One region of the Pseudomonas atacamensis genome, then DNA from elsewhere that is predicted to be linked to it. Evidence: riboswitches for the same ligand, from Rfam matches in the RefSeq annotation. Region 1 holds a riboswitch; the other holds the start of a gene.

Region 1 (7,453 bases):
ACGGCCCGACCTGTTCGGCGAGCAGTTTGAGCAACTTGCGCTCGGCCAGAACGAAACCGAGGCGCACCCCGGCCAGACCGAAAAACTTGCCGAACGAACGCAACACCACCAGCCCGACCTGATGCGCATAGGGCGCCAGGCTCAGTTGCGGCGTGTTGTCCATGAACGCTTCATCGACCACCAGCCAGCCGCCACGTTGCGCCAGCCGCGCATGCCAGTCGAGCAGGCGCGCCGGGGTCAGGCTGAGTCCGGTCGGGTTGTTCGGATTGACCACCACCAGCACATCAAGACTGTCGAGAAAGAATTCGACTTCCTGCTCGAGTACTTCACGGACAATGTAACCGCTGCGCCGCCACGCTTCGGCATGCTCGGCATAGCACGGCGACAACACGCCGACCTTGCCGGCCCGACGCAGACGCGGCAGCAGCTGGATAGCCATTTGCGAGCCGGCCACCGGTAGCACCTGCGCGGCGCCGTAATAATCGCAGGCGGCCTGTTCCAGTCCGTCATCGGTTTCCGGCAACCGCGCCCAGGCGCGTAGCGGGATCTCCGGGATCGGGAACGGCCATGGCGCGAGGCCGCTGGACAGGTCAAGCCAGTCGGCCTCGGCGATCCCGTAATCGAGTGCAGCCTTGCGCAGCCGGCCACCGTGCTCAAGCATAAAATTCCGCCCCCAGGCAAAGCATCAGCAGCCATAACCATACGCCGCGCTGGACCAATTGCCAGCCACGGTCGATGGAATCAGCATCGGCCGGCGCACCCTCGCCCAATTGCGGGCGCTCGTGCAGTTCGCCGTGATAGATCGCCGGGCCACCCAACTCGACGCCCAGCGCACCGGCACCGGCCGCCATCACCGGGCCGGCGTTGGGGCTGTCCCACTTTGGCGCCTGGGTGCGCCAGCACTTGAGCGCGAGTCGGGTTTTGCCGAGCAGCGCGTAGGTCAATGCCACCAGACGCGCAGGAATGTAGTTCAACACGTCGTCGATTTTCGCCGCCGCCCAGCCGAAACGCTCGAAGCGTTCGTTGCGATAACCCCACATCGCATCGAGGGTATTGCTCAAGCGATACAGAACCACGCCCGGCGCGCCGGCGACGACAAACCAGAACAGCGCAGCGAACACCGCATCGCTGCCGTTCTCCAGCACCGACTCAGTCGCGGCGCGGGCAACCGCAGTGCCGTCGAGTTCATCGGTCTGGCGACTGACCAGATAGCCGACGCGCTTGCGTGCCTCGTCCAGATCATCGGCGCGCAACGCCGCCGCAACCGGCGCGACATGTTCGCCGAGGCTGCGCATGCCGAGGGCGCAATACAACGCCAGGATCTCGACAATCCAGCCGACATAGGGCGCCCAGGAAAATGCTGTGGCGAGCAGAGTCAGCGGCAGCACCGCGAGCACCCACGCGGTCACGCCATGGCTGCGCCAGCCACGACCGCCAGCGTTGAAGCGTTGCTCAATGCGCCCGGCAAAATTGCCGAACGCCACCAGCGGATGCCAGCGTTTCGGTTCACCGAGCAGCGCATCCAGCGCTACCGCAGCGACACTCAGCAACGCCACACTCATTGACTCACTCCCCAATAATTTTCGTACAGCAGCTCGTTGAGCGGCCGCGCCTGCGCCCAGCCTTCAAGCACCAGCATCGGCGCCGGATAGAATTCCCTGACCGGGCCCAGACACAACACCGCCAGCGGCTTGGCACCGACCGGCAACTTGAGCAAATCCGCCAAGGCTTGCGGTTCGAACAGCGAGACCCAGCCCATGCCCAGGCCTTCAGCGCGGGAGGCCAGCCACAGATTCTGGATCGCGCAGGACAACGAGGCCATGTCCATTTCCGGCAAGGTGCGCCGACCGAAGATGTGCTTTTCGCGATCATCCATCAGCGCCGCGACCAGCACTTCTGCGCAATCGTTGATGCCTTCGACCTTGAGCTGCATGAACTCATCGCTGCGCTCGCCGAGGGCCTCGGCGGTGCGGATGCGCTCTTCTTCCACCAGATCGCGGATCTGCCCGCGCAGAGCGCGATCGCTGATGCGGATGAAGCGCCACGGCTGCATCAGGCCGACGCTCGGCGCTTGATGAGCGGCTTCGAGCAGACGACGCAGCAACTGCGGTTCGACGCTGCCGCCGGTGAAGTGGCGCATGTCGCGGCGTTCGGCGATGGCCTTGTAGACCGCCGCGCGTTCGGCTTCGGAGAATGTGTTGTCGGTCATGGCCCCATCGCTGGCAAGCCAGCTCCCACAGTGGGCGGTGCAATACCTGACGAAACGCAATCCCCTGTGGGAGCTGGCTTGCCAGCGATGGCGGTCTCAAGGCCGGGCGCAAACAGCGCAGCGACAGCCACAGGATTCGACGGGAAATAAAAGTGCACATAGGAAGCCGTCATCCGCCCCTCGCGATAAACCGCCTCAGCGCCGCGCCCGCCATTGGGACTCACCCCCCGGGCAATCGGCGTCAGCTCGGTGGTGGTCAGCGAATGATGATAGGTATGCCCACGCAACTCCCCTTCCGGCAGCTCAACCGCCTGCAACGCCAGCGCCGCGAGACGCTTCTGCATCGTTGCATCGCCCTTGAGCAAACCGACCAGCTCAGCACGGGTGCCTTCCACGTCGGTCAGCGAATGAAGCAGGTAAAGCATGCCGCCACATTCGGCGAGCAACGGCTTGCCCGCCGCGTGGTGCGCGCGGATTGCTGCAAGCATCGAGGTGTTCTGCGCCAGCGCGACGTGATGCAACTCTGGATAGCCGCCCGGCAGATACAGGCTGTCCGCCTCGGGCAATTGCGTGTCGCGGATCGGCGAGAAAAATTGCAGCTCGGCGCCCATCGCCCGCAGCAGATCGAGGCTGGCGCCATAGGTGAAGGCAAAGGCTTCATCGCGGGCGACGGCGATGCGCACACCATTCAATAAAGGCTCGGCGGCGATGAGGTCAGGCGCGGCGAATTCAACCGCCGGTGGCAGCGCGACTTGGCAACTGCTGGCCAGCGCATCGGCAGCCGCGTCGAGACGCAGATCCAGATCATTCAATTCGCTGGCCTGGACCAGACCGAGGTGGCGGCTCGGCAATTCGATGCCGGTCTCGCGGGACAGCGCACCGTACCAGCGCAAACCTTCGGTGAGGCTGCCTTCGAGCAATTGCGCATGGCGCAAGGTGCCGACGCGGTTGGCCAGCACGCCAGCGAACGGCAAGTCCGGCTGATACTTCGCCAGGCCCAGCGCCAAGGCGCCAAAGGTCTGCGCCATGGCGGTGCCGTCGATCACGCCGAGCACCGGCACACCGAAGTGGCGCGCCAGATCAGCGCTGGATGGCGTGCCGTCGAACAGGCCCATCACGCCTTCAATCAGAATCAGATCAGCCTCGGCGGCGGCTTCCCACAACAGGCGGCGACTTTCCTGCTCGCCGACCATCCACATGTCCAGTTGATACACCGGCGCACCGCTGGCGCGCTCGAGGATCATCGGGTCGAGAAAGTCCGGCCCGCATTTGAATACGCGCACCTTGCGCCCCTGATTGCGATGCAAACGGGCGAGTGCAGCGGTGACGGTGGTCTTGCCCTGACCGGAGGCCGGCGCGGCGATCAACACCGCCGGGCAGTGACGTGGTGGCTTCAAAGTTCGACGCCTTTCTGCGCTTTGATCCCGGCCTGGAAGGCGTGCTTGAGCATGCCCATCTCGGTGACCGTGTCGCCCATCTCGATCATTTCCGGCTTGGCGCCGCGACCGGTGACCACCACGTGCTGCATCGGCGGACGCGCCTGCAAATCGCTGAGCACCTGATCGAGATCGAGGTAGCCGTGCTTGAGGGCGATGTTCAATTCGTCGAGCACCACCAGACCGATCGAAGGGTCGCGCAACAATTCGCGCGAGACTTCCCAAGCGGCGGTCGCCGCGGCGATGTCGCGCTGACGATCCTGGGTTTCCCAGGTGAAGCCTTCGCCCATGACGTGGAAACGCACCTGCTCGGGGAAGCGGCGGAAAAACAATTCTTCGCCAGTGCTGTTGCGGCCCTTGATGAATTGCACCACGCCGCATTGCATGCCGTGGCCCATGGCGCGGGCGAGCATGCCGAATGCCGAGCTGCTCTTGCCTTTGCCGTTGCCGGTCAGCACCAGCACCAGGCCACATTCGTCGGGCGAGTTGGCAATGCGTTCGTCGATCACGGCTTTCTTGCGCTGCATGCGCGCCAGATGGCGTTCGTCACGCTCGGGGGAATCAGTCATGGGGGAGCTCTCCGTTGAGGCTGGATAACGGCGGGCAGGCACAAGAATAGACGGCAAAAAGCCTGGCATCGCCCACCGTGATGCCGTTGAGATGGATCAGGCCGGTCTCCGGGCTCATGAGCGGCGTTTCGCCTGACTGCGCGCCTTCCCGCTTCTTTCGAGGCAGTGGCTCAAGGCGCAGTTTTCACTCATTTACCGTTGCGGGGGCAGCGCCGGGATCGTCGTGGCTTCGCTTGAAGACCACACTCACCGGCTTCCCTGTTTCACTCTGTCGACGCGGGGCCACAGAGCACCTGAAACAAGCGGCGAAGGTTAGAGGGTTGGGGGTGGAGCGTCAATTGAAGAGGCGCTTTGCGCGCGAATAACTGCCGCTGATCAAATGTGCAGCGGCAATCTTGTGCCAGACTGTGACAAGTGATATCAAAGAGCCATGCTTTTTCCGAAAAGCCCACTACAACAATAAGGATGACGACGATGCAAGGCATGATCATCAGCAACCCGCGCTTGGAATTCCTGCGCCCGGTGCTGGAACGCTGGTTTGACTGTATCGATCGCTACAACACCGTTCGCGGCGACAACGACACGCCGTACTGGCACGACGAGAAAGCCAATCTGGGCCTGCTCGCGGCAGCGGCGTGGATGGCTGAAATGGTCACGCTGAACGACACCGCCACGCGCAAACAGAACGAAGAAGGCGAACGCAATGCCCGCGCCGATCTGTTAATTGCCGGCAGCGAAGACCGTGCATTCATTCAGGCCACGCAACGCTGGCCACGGGTCAACAACCTCAACCTGACCCAGGCCCTGCTCGACATCACCGTTGATGCCAAGCGCATCAGCTACGCAAGCGATCTCAAGCTCGGCTGCCTCTTCATCGCTCCGCAAAAAGCCCAGCACAGCGCCAGCCCTGAAGAACTGCAGGACATGGTCGACGACCTGCAAAAGGAACACACCTGCGCCGTGGCCTGGTATTTCCCCTACGCCTATCGCAAATTGCACAGCGACGCGGGCAACTATCATCCGGGCATCGCCGTGCTGTTCAAGGAAGCCCGCGGTTGAGCAGTTGAACCATCGGGCCTGCGCCCTCCTCTATGTTTAGGAATGCATTCATAGGGAAGATCAGCAATGCGCAAGGCCCCACTCGCTCTCATCATCGCCGTCGCTGGCGGGCTCGCTGCCTGCGGTGAAACCTCCAGCCTGCAAGTTTCCGACGGCACCGGTCCGTCACCGAAACTGCCCGAACCGAACAAGACACTGATCCCGACAGTCAACATCGCCCCGGCGGTGGGCTGGCCGGACGGCGCGAAACCGACCGCAGCGGCCGGCACCCAGGTCGCGGCGTTTGCCGAAGGACTCGATCACCCGCGCTGGCTCTACGTGCTGCCCAACGGCGATGTGCTGGTGGCGGAAACCAATGCGCCGCCCAAGCCCGATGACAGCAAAGGCATTCGTGGCTGGGTGATGAAGAAAGTCATGGGCAAGGCCGGTGCCGGCGTACCCAGCCCGAACCGCATCACCCTGCTGCGTGATGCCGACCACGATGGCGTCGCGGAAACCCGCACGGTGTTCCTGCAGAACCTCAATTCGCCGTTTGGCATGACGCTGGTTGGCAATGATTTGTACGTTGCCGACACCGACCGCCTGCTGCGCTTCAACTACGAGCCGGGCGCCACCGAGATCAAAACCCAACCGATCAAAGTCGTCGACTTGCCCGGCGGCACGCTGAATCACCACTGGACCAAGAACGTCATCGCCAGCAAGGACGGCAACAAGCTCTACGTCACCGTCGGCTCGAACAGTAACGTCGGCGAAAACGGTCTGGATCAGGAAGAAGGCCGCGCGGCGATCTGGGAAGTGGATCGGGCGACCGGCAATCACCGGATCTTCGCCTCGGGCATCCGCAACCCCAACGGCCTTGCCTGGGAACCCACCAGCGGCGCCTTGTGGACAGCGGTCAACGAGCGTGACGAAATCGGCAGCGATCTGGTGCCGGACTACATCACCTCGGTCAAGGACGGCGGCTTCTATGGCTGGCCGTTCAGCTACTACGGGCAACACGTCGATGTGCGAGTCAAACCGCAGAATCCTGATCTGGTGGCCAAGGCCATCGCTCCGGATTACGCCGTCGGTCCGCACACCGCTTCGCTGGGCCTGACCTTCGCCGAGGGCAACCGCTTGCCGGCGCAATTCAAGGAAGGCGCATTCATTGGCCAGCACGGCTCGTGGAACCGCAAACCGCACAGCGGCTACAAGGTGATTTTCGTGCCGTTCACTGGCGGCAAACCGACCGGGCAACCGGTGGATGTGCTGACCGGTTTCCTCGACAAGGACGAGAACGCGCTGGGCCGCCCAGTTGGCGTGGTCATCGATCAGCAAGGTGGCTTGCTGGTAGCGGATGATGTCGGGAACAAAGTATGGCGTGTGTCGGCCAGCAAATAAGCTAAGCACGACGTAAAAAAATGTGGGAGCGAGCCTGCTCGCGAAAGCGGTGTATCAGTCAAATCATTGTCGACTGACACTCCGCCTTCGCGAGCAGGCTCGCTCCCACAATTAGTTATGCATACGCGCTAGGGATTATGCGCCAGCTGCCCCGGCTGCAACACTCGCTTGGCGCTCAGATACGCCTTCTGCCAATAGGCCTTCGACAGGCTATCAAGCTTGACCGTGCCACCCGTGGCCGGTGCATGCACGAAGCGCCCCTCACCGACGTAAATCCCCGCATGACTGACCTGCGAGCCGCCATTGGTGGCGAAGAAAATCAGGTCGCCGGTCTGCAAGCCTTCCTTGCCGACATTCGGCGCCTGCATGACGATCATTTCGCGGGTCGAGCGTGGCAGCGAAATTCCCGCCGCGTCGCGGTAGACGAAACCGATCAGACCACTGCAATCGAAACCGGAATCTGGCGTGTTGCCGCCCCAGCGATACGGCGTGCCGACCAGGCCGAGGGCGCGGAACAGCACGTCTTCAGCAACGGGAGAAAAAGCCTGGGAAGGACCGAACACGATCGGCGCGCGAACCACGGGGGCTGGCGGCGGTGTACGGCTGGCGCAGGCGCTGAGCAGCGCGGCGCAAAGGATCAAGGTGAGGCGGGCCGACATCGTCATAAGCAGAACATCCTGATCTGGCTGCGGCTTTCTCTGCAGAATGGACAGAAACAAAACCGCCTGCGTCATCACGCAGGCGGTTTGCCATCAATATAGATTCAGGATTCTAGCGGCTACGCGGCAAACTTCAAGTAA
Region 2 (7,453 bases), 930 kb from region 1:
ATGGTCGGTGAGTCTGAAACTGGGTGTATATCCGTTGCTGCGGTAACGGCTTCTTAAGGTTTTGCTCTTACAGCGAGTCCCTTTTTCAAACGCCGGAGTGCCGGCACAGCAAAAAGGAACCAAAAGGCTTTGCCCCGGCGTACGGCCCGCTCGCTGGAGCTCGGGGTACCTTCGTTACGGAGGGGCAAAAGATCAAAAGCAACAGCAAAAGCAAAAGCCAGATCAAAAGATCGCAGCCTTCGGCGGCTCCTACAGTTGGATCGCGTAACGCTTAAGGATAGGTCGGCTGTCAGGCCGCCTTCGCGAGCAGGCTCGCTCCCACAAAAGCAAAAGCAAAGCAGCGCAACTGCCCGCGGCGAAGCCGCACCACTCAACAATGAGCGCAAGCTCGAGTGCTCTTGATCTTGATCCACCGGCGACGTCGGAAGGCTGAGCGGAGGGATTGATCCGGGCGTGGGAGCGCAGCGACCGTCTGGCGCAGCCAGACACAGCGGAAGGAGGTGCAGCGAAGCAAACCCTAGCCGCTGCGCCCGGATCAGTCCCGCAGCGAAGGAGCCCGAGCCTGCGAGGGCCGAACGTAGGAGCAAGCCTTTTTGGGTACTTTTTCGGCGTTTGGAAAAAGTGCCTCGCCGTAAGGGCGAAACCGTAATCAGCAACACCCGCAGCAACGGATATACACACAAAAACATCAGAAAAACACCCCCACCGCAGCACCGAAAACTCCCCGGAAATTGACTAAAAACCCAAACCCATGTTCTCCTGCCCACCTTGTTACGGGTGCCCTTCACAGGGTGAAACGGGAAACCGGTGAATCATGTGCTTTACTCAAGGCCATGTCAGTCCGGTGCTGCCCCCGCAACGGTAAGCGAGCGAAGCGTCAGATCCACTGTGCCCCGGCATGGGAAGGTGATGCTTGCAGGTCGGCCTCGTGCCAACCCCTCGCGAGCCCGGAGACCGGCCCGCAACACCCAGCGCGCGCAAGCGTCGCTGACCACAAACAAACCCGCGGTGGGCGGGCGCTGTTCGAAATCCCTGCGTGCCGGGCTCGCAGGGATTTTCATGCGCTCTGTTTACCCGCTGACATTTCAGAGGGAAGCGCTATGTCGATCATCAGCAATACCGTCAGCCACACTGACCACATTTCCAGCAGCACCACACTCGGCCAACGCGTCGCCGCCGCCCTCTTCGCCTCGATCCTCGGTGCCAGCCTGGTCTGGTTCGCCGGTTTCTCGCACATCGAAGCGGTGCACAACGCCGCCCACGATACCCGCCACAGCGCCGCGTTCCCGTGCCACTGAGGCTTGCCGAGATGATCAAGCGTATTGCGCAAACCGCAGGCTTCACCGGCTTGCTGGCCGCCCTGCTGCTGACCCTGCTGCAGAGTTTCTGGGTATCGCCACTGATTCTGCAGGCCGAATCCTTCGAGAAATCCGAACCGGTCGCGCAAGTTCACGAACACGCCGCCGGCACCGCCGCCCACAGCCATGATGGCGAAGCCTGGGAGCCGGAAGACGGCTGGCAGCGCGTGGTCTCGACCACTGGCGGTAATCTGGTGGTGGCGGTGGGTTTCGCCCTGATGCTCGCCGGCCTGTACACCTTGCGCGCGCCAACCAAAACCTCGCAAGGGCTGCTCTGGGGTCTGGCCGGTTACGCGACGTTCGTACTCGCGCCGACCTTGGGCCTGCCACCTGAATTGCCGGGCACTGCGGCTGCCGATCTGGCTTCGCGGCAGATCTGGTGGATCGGCACCGCCGCTTCGACCGCCGTCGGCCTGGCACTGATCGCCTTCAGTCGTCACTGGCTGATGAAGCTTCTCGGTGTGGCGATTCTCGTCGTGCCGCATGTGATCGGCGCGCCGCAACCGCAGGTGCATTCGATGCTTGCCCCAGAGGCACTGGAAACCCAGTTCAAAATCGCTTCGCAGCTGACCAACGTCGCGTTCTGGCTGGCCTTGGGCTTGATCAGTGCATGGTTGTTCCGCCGCAAAAGCGCAGGCCCATATCAGGCATGACCGATGACCGCGCAGCGCCGACCTTCGTGGTCGGCCTCGGCTGCCAGCGCGGCTGTCCCGCCAGTACGCTGCGTGCTCTACTCGATCAAGCGTTGCAGGCGCACCGCATCGAGTTGCGAGCGGTCAAGGCTCTGGCGAGTATCGACCTCAAGCGCGACGAACCGGGGTTGCTGGAACTGGCCACACAATTGAACCTGCCGCTGCAGTATTTCAACAGTGCCGAGCTGGCGCCCTATCAACAGCGCCTCAGCCATCAATCGCAGATCGCCTTTGAACGCACCGGCTGCTACGGCGTGGCGGAAAGCGCCGCGCTGGCGCTGGCCGAGCAGTTGATTCAGGCGCCGGCAAAACTGCTGATCCACCGGCAGAAATATGCGCAGGCCACGCTGGCATTGGCCGGCGCTGCATAAAATCCCGATAATCCCCGCCATTGATCATGAGCACGCTTCATCTGCAGTGGGGCTGCGCCTCTTCACAAGGATTCAACGATGACCGTCTACTTCATCGGCGCCGGCCCCGGCGACCCGGAGCTCATCACCGTCAAAGGCCAACGGCTGATTCGCAGCTGCCCGGTGATCATTTATGCCGGCTCGCTGGTACCTGCCGCGGTGCTGGAAGGTCATCAGGCCGAAACCGTGGTCAACAGCGCTGAACTGCATCTGGAACAGATCATCGATCTGATCAAAACTGCCCATGCCCAAGGCCAGGATGTGGCCCGTGTGCATTCAGGAGATCCAAGTCTGTACGGCGCGATCGGTGAGCAGATCCGCTACTTGCGTGAGCTGAACATTCCTTTCGAGATCATTCCGGGCGTGACCGCGACGGCGGCATGCGCAGCGCTGCTGGGCGCCGAGCTCACTCTGCCGGACATCTCGCAAAGCGTGATTCTGACCCGTTACGCCGACAAGACCGCAATGCCCGCCGGCGAAGAGCTGGCCAGCCTGGCGCAACATGGTGCGACCATGGCCATTCATCTGGGGGTCAATCATCTGGAAAAGATACTGGTTGAACTGCTGCCGCATTACGGCGCGGACTGCCCGATTGCCGTGATTCACCGCGCAACATGGCCGGATCAGGACTGGGTCGTCGGTACACTGGCGGACATTGCCGCAAAGGTCGAGGCCAAGGGGTTTCGGCGTACGGCGTTGATTCTGGTCGGGCGGGTGTTGGGCAGCGAGGTGTTCAGCGAGTCTTCGTTGTATCGCGCCGGGCATGCGCATTTGTACCGACCGTGAGTGGAACGCGGAGCGTCCCGGGCTGCATGCCCACGCGGAGCGTGGGCATGATCAAGCCACAGGCATAAAAAAACGGCGCTCACGGGCGCCGTTTTTCATGTTCGCAGCGAACGCCTTAGTAGTAGGCGTTTTCTTTCTGCGTGTGATCGGTCACGTCGCGAACGCCCTTGAGCTCCGGGATGCGCTCGAGCAGAGTGCGCTCGATGCCTTCCTTCAAGGTCACGTCGGCCTGGCCGCAGCCCTGGCAACCGCCACCGAACTGCAACACAGCGATGCCGTCCTCGACCACATCGATCAGGCTGACCTGACCGCCGTGGCTGGCCAGCCCCGGGTTGATCTCGGTTTGCAGGTAGTAGTTGATGCGCTCGTTGACCGGGCTGTCGGCATTGACCATCGGCACCTTGGCATTTGGCGCCTTGATGGTCAGCTGGCCGCCCATACGGTCGGTGGCATAGTCGACAACGGCGTCGTCAAGAAACGCTTCGCTGAAGGAATCGATGTAAGCGGTGAAGCTTTTCAGCCCCAGCGCGGTATCTTCAGGCTTCTCTTCGCCCGGCTTGCAGTAGGCAATGCAGGTTTCGGCGTACTGGGTGCCAGGCTGGGTGATGAAGACACGGATGCCGATGCCCGGGGTGTTCTGCTTGGAGAGCAGATCGGCCAGGTAATCATGGGCGGCGTCGGTAATGGTAATAGCGGTCATAAAAACTCCTCGCAGGCTTGGGCGCAGTTTACGCCAATCGGCGCGACTGACAAAGTCCTAGTATTTTTGTCGGGAAAGAATCCCGGCATATGCCTGCGAATGCTCAAAGGTTCTCGTACCGGTTCATATCCAGCACACCCTCTTCCACCGGATCGGTTTCGTGGATGTACTGGCTCAGATCGTGAAAATACAGCCAGAACTGCGGATGACTGCGACGAATGCCCCAGCGTTCGACGATCTTGTCGAACCGATTGGCATCCCTGGCATTCTCCATGGCATCGACAAACGCTGGCACCTGCTCGGCCGGTACGTTGAACATGAAGTTCGGGTAACTGGTGAGTACGCCCGGATAGATCGTCAAGGTGTCGAGACCCGGTTGATAGCGCAGCGACTCACCGAGCAGAAACGCCACGTTGCTGTGCGCGCGGTTGCGCAGCACGCTGTAGACCTCGCGCTTGCCGCTGGCGGTTTCAACGCGCAGCAAGGTCGCTTCGGGCATCTGGTCGATGACTTTCAACCCTGCGGCCGGTCGCGAGGCCAGACGGCTCAGGGCCTGCTCGGCATTCTGCAACGCCGGATCTATATTCGGTCGCGAGCAATAAGCGCCGTCGCAGCGATTGATCGGGTCTGGCCGCGCGTTCAGATCACCGTAGCGCGCCAGCAACTGCATGGCGAAATCGTGTTTCGGGTCTTTCTCGTCGAGCGTCAATGCGGTCGGTTTGTCGTCATCGATGGCCTCGTAATCGAGCCACATCTTGAATTGGCCGCCGTCCTGGTACCAATCGTTGAGGTAATCCTCACGTGAGTCGGCGGGCATCAGGCGCAGGAAGTTCTGCTCGGCGCCATTACGGATCAGGTCGAAATACAGGCGAGTCTGCGCTTGATGGGAGACGTTGCCGAACACGTCGAAATTGACCGCGAGCTGGTAATAGGTGCGCTCCAGCAGCGGATAGTCGAACAGCCACATGGTTTGCGGCACCTCACCGATCAGCCCCTTGGTCACCGAAGCGCTGTCGAAGTGGCGGAAAATGCTCAGCAAGGCGTTGTCGTTGCCGGCCCACAGCGTCGACCAGCTCGGCGCCGGCAGATCGGCATAGCTGTCGCGGCGCAGTGCCTCGTATTCGTTGCGCTTGTCGCGATAGTTGCGCCACAGACTCAGCACGCTGCCGACATCGTCGTTCTGCCCCGGCATCGCCAGCAGCGGCGTGGCCTGGCCACGGTAGTTCGGGTCGGTGATGTAGAGATCATGTTCCGGCGCCTGGAACAGCGCCCAGAAGTTGTCGCGGATCACGTCGGTCGCGATCTGCCCACGGCACACCGGGCCGCGAATGAAGGTGCGGACGAAGTATTCAGCGTTATCGAGCATGAACTGATAGCGCGCCTGCGCCGGAATCGCCTCGAAGGTGGCAAACGGATTGGCGCGGCTTTGCGGGCCGTAACCCGGTAACGCGTTGACCTGCCAGTTGCCGCTGTAGAACAGGCTCTTGATCCGCGCCATTTTCGCCGCGCTCAGCGGATAAGTGATGTGCGTCTTGTGCACGATCACCCCCTGCACCGGCCACAAGCGGTAATACACCTGGGTGCCCGGGTCGTCGTTGGGGCGGCGCGTGGCGATCAGGTCGATCGGCTGACCGCTCGGCGTGCGCGAACGCACCCACTGGAAATAATGCCCCGGCTCGCCGTCCTTGAAATAAATGTGCGCCAGATACCAGTGTTCGAACAACCAGCGCCCCACCAGACTCTGCCGCGCACCGGGGGCGTTGAGCAGGTTTTCCCACTGCAGGATCTGCATCGCCTCTTTGGCACTCGGTGCCAGGCTCTGTTCGTCGATCGGCGCGCCAGACGCCAGCCAGCGCTGCAGGGTCTGGTATTGCTGGTCGGTCAGGCCAGTGACCGCCAGCGGCATGCCCTCTTTCGGGTGCGCGCCGGCATATCCGTCGAACTCCGCAGGCATTGCGCATAGATTGTTGCGATTGAGCCCCAGGACAATGTCTTCGGGCAGCTTGGCGTTCGGCGTCAGCGGCGTCTTGTGGCCGAGTTCAAGCATGCGTGCCATCAGCGCAGCCTGACTGCCCTGGGCGTCGAGCACCGAATAGAAGTCTTTCTGCTGCCAGGCGCGCTTGCCGAAGGCGTCGTAAAACAGGCGCGTGGTCGGTGCTGCCTGAGTGCGTTCGCCGTCGTACACGGGCATCTTGCTCGCGCCACGAGCAGCGCCTTCGCCACTGCCCAGATTGAGCTGACAGGCCGAGTCATAGCAGGCATGGCAGGCTACGCACTTCTCGGTGAAGATCGGTTGGATATCGCGGGTGTAGGAGATGGAAGAAGAAATGGCAGGATCTTGCGCCGCAACGCTCCCGCTCAGGACCAGCAACCATAAACTGATGAAGCGGTGCGGCATGTTGCTGATCTCGATGATAAAAAAAGGCTGCGATTCTACCGTTATGACGCTCGTACCAACATGAGCGATATTCATGCAAAAGCTGCGCATGCTCCAAAAGCGCACAGGTTTGCTATGATCGCGCTCCTTCGTAATGGTCTTTCCGAGTAGTCCACATGTCCGATCGCAGCGTCCGCCTTCAAGCTCTCAAGCAAGCCCTCAAAGAGCGCATCCTGATTCTCGACGGCGGGATGGGCACGATGATCCAGAGCTACAAGCTCGAAGAGCAGGATTATCGCGGCAAGCGCTTCGCGGACTGGCCGAGTGACGTCAAGGGCAACAACGACCTGCTGGTGATCACCCGTCCGGACGTGATCGGCGGTATCGAAAAAGCCTATCTGGACGCCGGCGCCGACATTCTCGAAACCAACACCTTCAACGCCACGCGCATTTCCATGGCCGATTACGGCATGGAAGAGCTGGCTTACGAGTTAAACGTAGAAGGCGCACGTCTGGCGCGCAAGATTGCCAACGCCAAGACCGCCGAAAACCCGGCCAAGCCGCGCTTCGTTGCCGGCGTGCTCGGCCCGACCAGCCGCACCTGCTCGCTGTCGCCCGACGTCAACAACCCCGGCTACCGCAACGTGACCTTCGATGAGCTGGTGGAAAACTACACCGAAGCCACCAAAGGCCTGATCGAGGGCGGCGCCGACCTGATTCTGATCGAAACCATTTTCGACACCCTCAACGCCAAAGCGGCGATCTTTGCCGTGCAAGGTGTGTTCGAAGAGCTGCACCTCGAATTGCCGATCATGATTTCCGGGACCATCACCGACGCCTCCGGCCGGACCCTGTCGGGCCAGACCACCGAAGCGTTCTGGAACTCGGTGGCCCACGCCAAGCCGATCTCCGTGGGTTTGAACTGCGCCCTCGGCGCCAGCGAACTGCGTCCGTACCTGGAAGAGCTGTCGAACAAGGCCAGCACCCACGTATCCGCGCACCCGAACGCCGGCCTGCCGAACGAATTCGGCGAGTACGACGAACTGCCGTCGCAAACCGCCAAAGTCATCGAAGAATTCGCCCAGAGCGGTTTTCTCAACATCGTCGGCGGCTGCTGCGGCACCACCCCG

The links. Region 1 has a riboswitch for cobalamin ahead of cobO (cob(I)yrinic acid a,c-diamide adenosyltransferase). Riboswitches for the same ligand answer to the same signal wherever they lie in the genome.
Region 2: linked by a shared signal. The riboswitch ahead of JWU58_RS15115 (CbtB domain-containing protein) and the one ahead of cobO (cob(I)yrinic acid a,c-diamide adenosyltransferase) in region 1 are both predicted to bind cobalamin.

Annotation. Positions count from the first base shown of each region.
Region 1 covers NZ_CP070503.1:4,270,703-4,278,155, forward strand. Annotated here, with positions in the region: gene cobD (threonine-phosphate decarboxylase CobD) at 1-661, opposite strand, end outside; gene cbiB (adenosylcobinamide-phosphate synthase CbiB) at 654-1,562, opposite strand; gene bluB (5,6-dimethylbenzimidazole synthase) at 1,559-2,209, opposite strand; gene JWU58_RS19460 (cobyrinic acid a,c-diamide synthase CobB) at 2,206-3,606, opposite strand; gene cobO (cob(I)yrinic acid a,c-diamide adenosyltransferase) at 3,603-4,214, opposite strand; cobalamin riboswitch at 4,297-4,526, opposite strand; gene JWU58_RS19470 (hypothetical protein) at 4,689-5,273, shown strand; gene JWU58_RS19475 (PQQ-dependent sugar dehydrogenase) at 5,340-6,653, shown strand; gene JWU58_RS19480 (C40 family peptidase) at 6,782-7,318, opposite strand.
Region 2 covers NZ_CP070503.1:3,338,289-3,345,741, forward strand. Annotated here, with positions in the region: cobalamin riboswitch at 759-977, shown strand; gene JWU58_RS15115 (CbtB domain-containing protein) at 1,101-1,298, shown strand; gene JWU58_RS15120 (CbtA family protein) at 1,310-2,011, shown strand; gene JWU58_RS15125 (cobalamin biosynthesis protein) at 2,008-2,421, shown strand; gene cobM (precorrin-4 C(11)-methyltransferase) at 2,500-3,246, shown strand; gene nfuA (Fe-S biogenesis protein NfuA) at 3,362-3,946, opposite strand; gene JWU58_RS15140 (fatty acid cis/trans isomerase) at 4,050-6,344, opposite strand; gene metH (methionine synthase) at 6,500-7,453, shown strand, end outside.